DNA from 2 places in the Brevibacillus sp. NPDC058079 genome. Region 1 is predicted to be linked to the other one. Evidence: riboswitches for the same ligand, from Rfam matches in the RefSeq annotation. Region 1 holds a riboswitch; the other holds the start of a gene.
What was found. A riboswitch is a leader RNA that binds a small molecule or an ion and turns the genes downstream of it on or off. The one in region 1 is predicted to bind S-adenosylmethionine.
Positions count from the first base shown of each region.

Region 2: linked by a shared signal. The riboswitch ahead of ACFVS2_RS08945 (aminotransferase class I/II-fold pyridoxal phosphate-dependent enzyme) and the one ahead of ACFVS2_RS17730 (pyridoxal phosphate-dependent aminotransferase) in region 1 are both predicted to bind S-adenosylmethionine.

Region 1 covers NZ_JBHVSO010000005.1:400,091-405,647, reverse strand. The annotation lists gene ACFVS2_RS17740 (aminotransferase-like domain-containing protein) at 1-128, opposite strand, end outside; gene ACFVS2_RS17735 (hypothetical protein) at 324-794, opposite strand; gene ACFVS2_RS17730 (pyridoxal phosphate-dependent aminotransferase) at 946-2,127, opposite strand; SAM riboswitch class I at 2,211-2,325, opposite strand; gene ACFVS2_RS17725 (MFS transporter) at 2,386-3,639, opposite strand; gene moaC (cyclic pyranopterin monophosphate synthase MoaC) at 3,643-4,125, opposite strand; gene ACFVS2_RS17715 (methylated-DNA--[protein]-cysteine S-methyltransferase) at 4,298-4,837, shown strand; gene ACFVS2_RS17710 (2OG-Fe(II) oxygenase) at 4,830-5,543, shown strand; gene ACFVS2_RS17705 (SPL family radical SAM protein) at 5,556-5,557, shown strand, end outside.
Region 2 covers NZ_JBHVSO010000002.1:473,889-479,445, reverse strand. The annotation lists gene ACFVS2_RS08970 (YlaH-like family protein) at 1-13, shown strand, start outside; gene ACFVS2_RS08965 (hypothetical protein) at 24-299, shown strand; gene ACFVS2_RS08960 (hypothetical protein) at 489-1,874, shown strand; gene ACFVS2_RS08955 (DUF5665 domain-containing protein) at 1,884-2,195, opposite strand; gene ACFVS2_RS08950 (pyridoxamine 5'-phosphate oxidase family protein) at 2,364-2,822, shown strand; SAM riboswitch class I at 2,897-3,016, shown strand; gene ACFVS2_RS08945 (aminotransferase class I/II-fold pyridoxal phosphate-dependent enzyme) at 3,111-4,274, shown strand; gene ACFVS2_RS08940 (trans-sulfuration enzyme family protein) at 4,271-5,458, shown strand; gene ACFVS2_RS08935 (YhcN/YlaJ family sporulation lipoprotein) at 5,482-5,557, opposite strand, start outside.

The DNA of each region.
Region 1 (5,557 bases):
GGAAAAGAATCCTCTGCTGGCAGTCCACCTGCGAGCGAGAGCACTTGATTGCCTTGGGTCAGCTTCAAGATTTCCCGGACAGCCGAGGAGGATAGTGCTTCAACAGATTTTGAAAATGAGTACTCCATGTTCCGTTCCCCCTTGATTTTGCTTATCCTTGTTTTATCACTGTCAACAGCGTAAGTCCAATCCTTACTAGCTATGAGCGGATAGGTTTTGACTATGTCGAGCGGTTGTTCAATCGTTAGTCTTGACACACTGCATGCAAAAAACCCCTCTTCGTCTCTAACGAAAAGGGGGCTATATGTATGGGCTATATCTTCCTAGGCGATTCGAAACACACGTGGTTTCTCTGTGTGTGGGAGGAAAGAGAGGTCTACATGCGTGGACGCTTCTTCCATGCCAATATCGCTTGCCAAAAGCAATGCCTCTTCTTGGAAGGTTGGCGTACAGCTGCCTTCATTCAGTTCACAGAGACGCTTCAATCGCTTCAGTCTCTCTGCGGACTTCTCCACTCTCATGCATTCGTTCGTCAGCTCACAAACGTTGACGTGACGAGCATCAGCGATCATGCTGATATCATTCACATGGACAATCAGTCTTTTGCCTTCTTCTGTTACAAATCCGATTGAGCAAAAATGCGCACCTGACATTTCCAAACGAGTGAGAACAGCATTGGCGTAAACTTCTCCCGTCCGCAAGCGAATCTGGCCTGCTTCAATGGCTCCGCCGATTTTTCGCTCGTTGGCGATCACCGTATACATATCCGTGTAACCGTTAATCTGATAGCGCATGGTACCCTCCCGCTCTCGCTGAGACTAATTATCATTAACAATGTCATCGTATAATGAAAATCATTATCTGTCAATAATGAGAATGATTTTTATTCTAGAATAAAAAAACCACACTCCATTTGTATGGTAGTGTGGTCGAATTCCCTTGCCTTCATTTTGTTTTCGTAAACAACCCCAACCGCTCAATCCGTTGGACCGCTTCTGCGAGACGATCTTCATTGGATAACAAAGCCGCTCGCACATAGCCCTCACCCGTCGGACCAAAGCCATTTCCTGGCGCTACGACGACATGCGCTTTTTCCAATAGCAGGTCAGAGAACTCCACGGAAGTAAAGCCACTTGGAACAGGAAGCCAAGCAAAAAACGAACCTTGAGATGGTGGCGCCTGCCAGCCAATCCGATGCAGATTGGAGTACAAGGCATTGCGGCGGCTTTCGTAGACAGCGACGAGATCGCGAACGCACTGCTGTGACTCCGTCATCGCTTTGGCTGCCGCCATCTGTACCGCTCCGAACAGACTGACGAAGTAATGGTCCTGAATGAGGTTAATCAGACGAACCAGCTCGCGATTTCCTACCATGGCACCAACACGCCAGCCTGCCATGTTGTACGTTTTGGACAAGGTATAAAATTCTACGCCCACTTCTTTTGCTCCCGGAACCTGCATGAAGCTGACTGGCTTTTTCCCGTCATAGCTGATCGCCCCGTAGGCGAAGTCATGGCAGACGACGATTTCATGTTTTCGGGCAAAACGAATCGTTTCCTCATAAAACTCGAGTGGTGCGTTGACTGCTGTTGGATTGTTCGGATAGTTGAGAAACATCAGTTTCGCTCGATCCAAATCAGCTTGGGAGAGCTGGCTGTAGTCTGGTAAAAAGTCATTTTCCGCCTTCAGAGGCATCATGACCATCCGTCCGTCTACGACTGCAACCCCCGACCAATAATCCGGATAGCCTGGGTCCGGAACCAGTGCAACATCGCCTGCGTTCATGAGTACTTGGCAAATCTCTACGAGTCCGGTTTTGCTGCCGAACAAAATCGCTACTTCTTCCTCCGGATCGAGGTCTACATCAAATTCTTGCTTATACCAATGAGCCACTGCCTGCTTCAGTTCCACGCGTCCCTGAAAAGGCGGATATTTGTGATGGAGTGGTTGTGCCGCTTGTGCCTGTAATTCTTCAATAATGTGCGGCGGTGTCGGCAGATCGGGATTGCCCTGCCCTAGGTTAATGACGTCATGGCCTTGCGCAATGACCTTGTTTACTTTTGCCACCAGGGTCGCAAAAAACTGGGTAGGGAGTCGATCAATCATGTCGGAGGGTTGAATGCGCATCTTTCTTCCATTCCTTTCTTGGGCCCAATACAGTAAAACCCCCTTTTTCCATACAGAAAAAGGGGGAGATCAGCTTGGTCACGTCCTTATCTGTCAGGAAAAAATCCTGCTGGAATTGGCACAGCATCTGTCCATCACATGGAACAGATCCGCTGCCGGGCTTCATAGGGCCAGTCCCTCCACCTCTCTGAATAAGTCAAACACACGGAATATACTGTTTTTTCGTCTATATCATACTACTTGAGCACGTAAACCGTGTCAAGATGCTTGATTCTGTACCGACACTTGATGCCTTCTTTTTTGAAATGAGGTGTGGAAAGCGAAGAATGCCACAGACAACAGACACAAGCCTGCCATCACGAACAATAGTCCCTGCGCATGAATCGATTGGAAAATGAAGGCGCCGAGCAGTGGTCCGAGCATCCGCCCTGCTGATCCAGTTCCTGCAATCAGACCTTGAATGAAGCCTTCACGTCCCTCTGGCGTAAACTGTGCAGCTACTGCCGGCACCGCTGGCCACACGAGCATTTCTCCTAGCGTCATGACGAACATGCCTGCCACAAAGCCTGCATAAACCGTTGATTGCGACAGAATCAGCATCGACAAGGCAAAAATATAAGCGCCCAAGAGCATTTGTGCTTTTAGCGTACGGGCAAAGCGTCGAATGACCCACGCAATCAATGGCTGACCAAACAGGATCAAACCTCCGTTCAGCGTCCACAACAGACTGTATTGACGGAGTGAAATGCCCAGGGATTGCATGTAGGTAGACAGCACCGTCGTCCATTGTACATAGACAATCCAGCTAATTAATAGCCCCCCACATAATAGCAGCAATGCTCCCCATACCACCTTTGGCTCTTGCTGTGGTTGTTGCAGCACATCACCAGTTGCTTGCTCAGACATACTTTGTCCAGTCGTCGAGTTTTCGCGTTGTTCCACCATTTTTAACTGACGCGGCAAAATGAGCATGAACATGGCGAGCACAATCACTTGCGAGATCGCATTACCGAAAAACGTCCAGGCAAACGAAACACTTGCCAAGAAGCCGCCCAGCGCAGAACCGGCAGCTACCCCCACATTGAGGGTGACATAAATCAGATTGATTCCTTTCCGTCCCCCGTCCGGCCATAACACTACTGCCAGTGCATTCATCACAGGAGAAAGTGTTCCGTAAAACAGACCATTCAATAGAAGCAAGACAACATAAATCGTAAAATCTTGCGTAAGACCTAAGCCGATCGATATCAGAATAACGCCGATGGAACCGACAATAATGGTGCGCATTTTTCCCCAGCGGTCAAACATCATCCCGCCGACAATACTCCCGATCAAGAATGCGCCTTGATTTAAAAGCAACAAGAAGCCGGCTACAGTCAGCGGCTTTCCGAGATGGTTGTGAATATAGATCGTGACAAGCGGCCAAATACACGCCATTCCTGTAGAAAAAATGACGGCAGCAATCGCCAATAAACGAATGCTGCTCGGATAGGATTCCCACTTTTGCCTCATGGCTTACTTCTCTCCCCGATGGAAATCGCCGCTTTTTCCGCCTGTTTTGGATTGCAGACTGGTTGGACCGATTATCATTTCTTTATCCATGGCTTTGCACATGTCATACACGGTCAAAGCCGCTATGCTGACAGCGGTCAACGCCTCCATCTCGACGCCAGTTTTCCCTGTCGTCTTCACGGTTCCTGTAATCGCAAGCGTCGTTTCATCTACAAAAGCAAATTGTATGTCGATGCCAGTCAATGGCAGCGGATGACACATCGGGATGATTTCCCACGTCTTTTTGGCAGCCATGACACCTGCTACCTGCGCAACTGCGAGTACATCGCCCTTTTCGATCCGACCTTCACGGATTCGGGCGAGCGTTTCGGGTTTCATGCTGATTTGGCTCTCGGCTACAGCCACCCGTTTTGTGACGTCCTTCTCAGACACGTCCACCATCCGAGCTCGATTTTGTTCATTAAAATGTGTTAATTGATCAGTCATACTAGTATCGTTCCTCCTCTATCTCCTCCTACCTTACTCCCGCCGCTGGATAAAAGCAATGAGAATGTAGACGACACTGTTTCGTTATCTTGCTCATCCACTCCTAAAAACGTACGAAGAACAGGTGCTGGAGGTATACTGTGCGTACACAGCTCAAAGGAGGCGTATGGAAATGGAAACGATTAAGGATCAGACGGTACGTTGGTCAATGCTTGTGCATGGTGATTGGACCATTTATTTGGCTGCAACGGCTGCCGGGCTTTGTTATGTCGGCTCGGTCAACCAGCCTTTTGCTGAATTGGAAGCGTGGGTTGAAAAGCATCATCCACAAAGTGCACTGGTGCAAGACGAACCATGGCTACAGCCTTTTGCAACAGAACTGATGGAGTATTTGCAGGGGACGCGCGAGCATTTTTCCATGGATTGCGACCTGTCTGGAACGCCTTTTCAGCTCGCTGTCTGGGAGGCACTGTGCCAAATCCCATACGGTCAAACGGCATCGTACACCGACATTGCGAACATCATTGAAAAGCCTGCTGCTGTTCGTGCCGTCGGTGCAGCAATCGGTGCCAATCCGGTTCTCATTACAGTCCCCTGCCACCGCGTTGTCGGTAAAAACGGATCACTAACTGGCTATCGTGGAGGACTGCCCATGAAGACAACTCTGCTTGATCTGGAGAAAAAGACAAATCGGGGTGTGAAACATGGCTAAATCAGTGACAGAAAGGATCGCTGCACTTGACTGGCATTCCCTGCAACAGGAGCTGGACGAACAAGGGTATGCTTCTTTTCCTTCCTTATTAAGCGCGGATGTGTGCGACGAATTAATCGCTACGTATGGAGAGGATGACCTTTTTCGCAATACGATCCAGATGGCACGGTACCGTTTCGGCGAAGGAGAGTATCGTTATTATCAGGCTCCCCTTCCCTCGCTTTTGCAGGAGCTTCGCGAAGGCTTTTATCCGATGCTTGCCCAGACTGCGAATCGGTGGCTGGAAATGCTTGGACGCGAAGCCATCTATCCTGCTACCCTCCCTGAATTTTTGGCGCAATGTCACGATCAGGGTCAACTGCGCTCTACTCCATTGATTTTGAAATACGAAATGGGCGGCTACAATTGTTTACACCAGGATATGTACGGCGAGGTGTTCTTCCCGTTTCAAGTCGTTTTTGCCTTAAATCAGAAGGAGAAGGACTACACTGGCGGAGAATTTCTGCTGATGGAGCAACGGCCACGCGCGCAGAGCCGAGGACATGTGATAACCTTGGAGCAAGGCGCTGGCCTGATTTTCCCGACATCCTATCGTCCTGTGCAGGGAACGCGAGGCTACTATAAAAACACGCTGCGCCACGGTGTCAGCACGATTACCTCAGGAAAGCGCTACAGCCTCGGGATTATTTTTCATGATGCAAAGTGAGGAACGCCCAATAT
Region 2 (5,557 bases), on a different contig from region 1:
TGGGCGAAAGTGAGGAGAACCGCGTGAAGCGTGAAGATGCACTTTTTAACTGGCTCCAAATTCAAGTGGTTGCCGATGCGCGAGCAGAAGATCGCTCTGCTTTGGAGACAGCTGCTTTTTTCTTGCAATTGCTGCAAGAGGATCATCAAATGAGCGATATCGGCTATCGTCAGGAAGGCAGCTGGTACGTGCTATTTGGGAACGCTGATTCACAGTCCATGGAAGTGCGATACCCTGCTGAATCAGTCGAAGCTTTATTGGCCGCGATTGAAAGTGAACCGAAGTACAACTGCAACTAACGGGACAAAGACTCTTCTCCACTTACCGAAATGATTCGGAAGTTAGGGGGAGTTTTTTTGTATCAAGGGCATTTTATAGGTAATAAGATGCGGTTTCGTGGATGATGCAACTTTTGAAAATGATTTCCCGTCAATATTCATGCCCCAAGCAACCAGGGGGATTTTGGCAGACAGAAGGGGGAACTACCATTGAAAAAGTACATGACCAAGCCCGTATTAGCGGTGGTGACAGCTGCAGGTATTCTTGGCTGCTTGACGCCAATTTTTGCCGATGCAAGCTCGATTGCTAGTCCAAGTGCCACAAAGGTAGTCATGAATGACGAGGGCAAGCAAGTCACACGCTACAATCTGAAAGAACTTGCTCAAAATGATCCAACCACATTGAACATGCTCTTGAAAAATCAAGCGGACCACTTGTACATCATTGTAGAAGAAATCAACTTGAACACGAAGCTCCAAACGTTTATGGAAGAAAACAAAGCGGAGTGGGAGCGTATCTACAATGAGTACTACAGCGATATTTGGCTGGAAGTGCGCCTAACAGACAATGATGAAGAAATCGTGAGTGTAAATGCCAAGACTGAAAATAACAAGGTGTACATAAAGGGGATTGTGACTTCGGATGTCACCAAAGTGGTTGTGAAAAAGCCGAATTCCGACATCATTGAAGTCGTGCCGACCAACGAGCACTCTTTTACGGTCAGCTTTGAAGCTCCTGATGCATCCTATGAACCGTATGTAACCGTAAGTGCCTATGCAGGCAGCAAGTTGGTTGATAGCGAAAAGGTAAAGATCGTTCCAAAAGCAGAAGAAGATAAGGAAATGATCATCCATACCATGTCTGTATTGGATGCGAAGAAAAAGGAATTAAAAGTAAAAGGAATTGTCAAGCAGGGGGCAGACAAAGTAACTGTCACCTATAATGGCGTGAAAAAAGACGCAAACGTGAAAAAGCTGTGGGATGGTGTAGGGAGCTTTACCGTTTCACTAAAGGATGTACAAGCAGCAAAAGATCAAAAAGCCTTGATCGAGGTTTACGAGGATGGCAAGAAGGTTGATTCCGAATCCGTTCAGGTAGAAATCGTTAACGCTCCTGATAAGGATCAAGCGACCGAATATGCCATCAAGGCGACTGCTGTAAACAATCCTGCCGCCAAGTCCATTCAGGTGAAGGGGACAGTAAGCGGCTGGAATAAAAAGGACGATACGGAATTGTTTGTGATCGCTCCTGACGGGAAGAAAAAAGAGATTAAACCGAATGACAAAGGTGAGTTTTCTTTGACGTTGTCGTACAAGAACCATTCCTTTAGCGCCAAATCGATTCAATTCGCATTGTATGAAGACGATAAGCTGGTTAAGAAAGCTGACGTTGCATTAAGCACAAAAGTCATTGTCGAGCCTGTGAAGCCAACAGACGAGGATAAAGACGATGATGATGACAAAAAGAAAAAAGAAAAAGGGAAGCAGAAAGATAAGCATCCCAACGGCAACGCGTATGGCTATTGGAAAAAGCACGACAAACATCATGATGACGATAATGACCAGGTCGATGATGATCGTGACGACAGAGACTAGGCTCTAGCGTTAAGGTCGCTGCTTGTACGTCTCGACGTACTCCACCAATTGTCTGATGTAATCCCCCAGAATGGGGATGGAAAGAAATTGCGTCAAGAGGGAGCCGAGGAAAGCCAAAACGATAGCAGTACCAATCGTCAACCCCAGACCCCGGGCAAGACCTGCGAGGAAATTGATCCAGAGCAGCTTGCGCGGGGCTGTGTAATTTTGGATCACATCTGCTAGTCGAATATCTTCCAGGAACATCGCAATTTTATGCATCCGCTCATTTACCTTCCGAACTTCCTGAAGCTCTTCAAGGACTTGATCAATTTGCTGCATGAGGCGGTCTGTAGGCGACAAGGTGTCCAACCCCTTCCATCATTCGGTATCGTTACCTACCAGTCTAGGGAAAAAGACAACCAGAATCAAGGTGAAGAGGAAACGTTTGCCTATCAGCTAAGCGAAGGGTAAAATGAACGTACAAAACGTTTGTTAGGAGGCTTTGAAATGGCTGAAACTGTTTCCCAATCTCTTTCCGAAGATTTATTCAAGCTCTTGCAAAAGGAGCGTTTTGTTACCTTGGGCACAGTAGACCATGAGTCAGGGGCACCATCGCTCAGCTCTTTGTCCTGGACGTATGCTGTCAGCGCCGATATGATTCGTTTTGCCGTGGATAATCGCTCACGTATTTTGGCTAATATTGCGAAGGAACCGCAAGTTGTCCTGCATTTGATCGGTGCCGGCTCGTCTTTCGCCATTAATGGTCGTGCTGTCGTCAAAACAGACCGACTGGAAGGTGTTCCGCTCAAGCTGGCCATGGCAGAAATCAAGATTGAGGCTGTTCGTGATATTATGTTTTACGGTTCCCGTATTTCCGTAGAACCACAATATGAAAAGACGTATGACAAAAATGCGGCAGCGAAGCTGGACAATCAAGTTATGACCGCCTTGAAAGATGCAAATTAACGGGTGGAAATAAATTGTTGACAAGAATCCTGCCGATCCTTTAGTATTAGGGTCAATCAAATTGAATAGCAATCTTCTTATCCAGAGCGGCGGAGGGACTGGCCCGATGATGCCCGGCAACCAATCACCTGTATTTTAACAGGGAGATAATGGTGCTAATTCCTGCAGAGTTATCAAACTCTGAAAGATGAGAAGGATTTGCTTACGGTGACGTAAACAAAGCCTTCTTTCAGAGGAAAGGGGGCTTTTTTGATGCCCTCGTACACAATTGGAGGGAGAGAAACAGACATGAAATTGGAAACGAAATTGATTCAGGCGGGAGTAGGCAGAGACGAAAAAACAGGGGCGGTGAGCTTTCCTGTTTACTATGCAACAGCCTATCGCCATCCTGCCTTGGGCCAGAGCACTGGATATGATTATACACGCACAGCTAATCCTACTCGAACCATTTTGGAGGAGACTATCGCTGAAGCGGAATCAGGGGATGCAGGATTTGCTTGCGCCTCAGGAATGGCTGCTGTTCATACTGTCATGGGTTTGTTTTCCCAAGGGGATCATCTGATCGTTTCACTCGATCTGTACGGGGGAACCTATCGATTGTTCGAGCAAGTGCTCTCTCGTTACGGTCTGACGTTTTCGTACGTGGATTTGCGTGACATTCGTGCACTCAATGATGCGATTCGCCCGGATACAAAGGCCATCTTCGTCGAGACGCCAACCAATCCGCTCATGCAGATTACTGATATTCGAGCAGTAACACAATTGGCGAAACAGCACGGGATCCTGACGATTGTAGACAACACATTCTTAACCCCGTATTGTCAACGCCCACTAGAGCTTGGTGCAGATATCGTCCTACATAGTGCAACCAAGTATTTGGCAGGACATAACGATGTGCTGGCGGGACTCATCGTAACAAAAGGAGAAGAGTTGTCGGAAAAAATCCGGTTTTTGCACAATTCAATCGGTGCTGTACTCGGACCGCAAGATTGTTGGCTTCTCGTTCGCGGGATGAAAACATTGGCATTGCGGATGGAGCGCCACCAATCCAATGCCTTGATTGTAGCGGAAAAGTTGCGTGAGCATCCAGCAGTGGCTGAGGTATTTTATCCAGGTCTGCCAGAGCATCCGGGACATGAGATCCAGGTGAATCAAGCGACTGGGCATAGTGGGATGGTATCGTTCCGCGTACGTGATGCAGAGCAGGTGGGATTGTTCCTGCAAAATCTGCAAATCGTGTCCTTTGCAGAAAGTCTGGGTGGTGTCGAGTCATTGTGTACGTATCCGGCGACGCAAACTCACGCCGATATCCCGCAAGAAGTCAGAGAGCATGTCGGTGTTTGTGATCGATTGTTGCGACTGTCGGTTGGCATCGAGCATCCAGATGATGTCGTAGCCGATTTGTTTCAGGCCTTGAATGCTAGTTTGGTCGTAGGAGGGAGTGTACGATGAATTTTGCAACCAAGCTCCTCCACGGTTCGACTTGCATTGACCCGTTCACAGGTGCGTCGTCGGTTCCAATTTATCAGGCTTCCACGTTTCATCAGGCTGATATCGATCAGCCAGGTACATTCGATTATGCCAGATCAGGCAATCCGACCAGGCAGGCTTTGGAGGAAGCCATTGCGTCTCTGGAGGGAGGCTCACGCGGTTTCGCGTTCTCATCTGGCATGGCTGCCATTTCCAGCGTGTTCATGTTGTTTTCAGCTGGAGACCATGTAGTAGTGGCGGAAGATGTATACGGTGGCACGTTTCGGTTTTTGACCAAGGTATTGTCGAGAATGGGCATCTCCGTTACGTTCGTGGATGCAACAGATACAGAAGCCGTTCGTGCGGCCATTACACCGGCAACGAAAGGGGTTTACCTGGAGACCCCCTCCAATCCCACCTTAAAGGTGACAGATATTGCAGCGGTTTCTCGTATCGCGAAGGAGCACGGCTTGCTCGTCATTGTCGATAATACATTCCTTACACCGTATTACCAGCGGCCATTGGAGCTTGGCGCAGATGTGGTCATTCATAGTGCAACGAAGTTTATCGGAGGGCATAGCGACGTCGTGGCAGGTCTGGCTGTGACCAGAGAGGCTGCGTTAGGGGAACAGCTCTACTTTATCCAGAATGGCATGGGAGCGATTTTGGGTGTGCAGGACTGCTGGCTCGTAATGCGTGGGCTCAAAACATTGAAAGCCCGACTGGATGTCAGTACGAAAACAGCCGCGAGCTTGGCTGACTGGTTGTCTTCGCATCCACAGGTAAGCCGAGTCTACTATACAGGACTGGAGGATCATCCCGGTCACCTGATTCAAACACAACAAGCGACCGGTCATGGGGCTGTTCTTTCTTTTGATGTAGGGAGCCGCGAGCGAGCAAAAGCGTTGTTTGATCGCGTAAAATTGCCGATTGTGGCTGTCAGCCTCGGGGCAGTGGAAACGATTCTCTCCTACCCAGCTACGATGTCACATGCAGCGATGCCTGCTGAGGAAAGAGCTGCAAGGGGAATAACAGATGGTTTGATCAGGCTGTCAGCTGGTTTGGAGGATTTCGATGACTTGGTGGCAGATTTGAAGCAAGCTTTGGATCATTTGCCATCTGAAGCACCAGTCCATAAAGAAAAAGAGGTATTCTCCCGGGCTTAAATTCGGGGGATACCTCTTTTCTTTTAAGGTGTTCCTGTACGATTTACGTTGATCTTGTTTTGTCCTTGTGGCTCTTTGTGCATGCGTTTTTCTTTTACT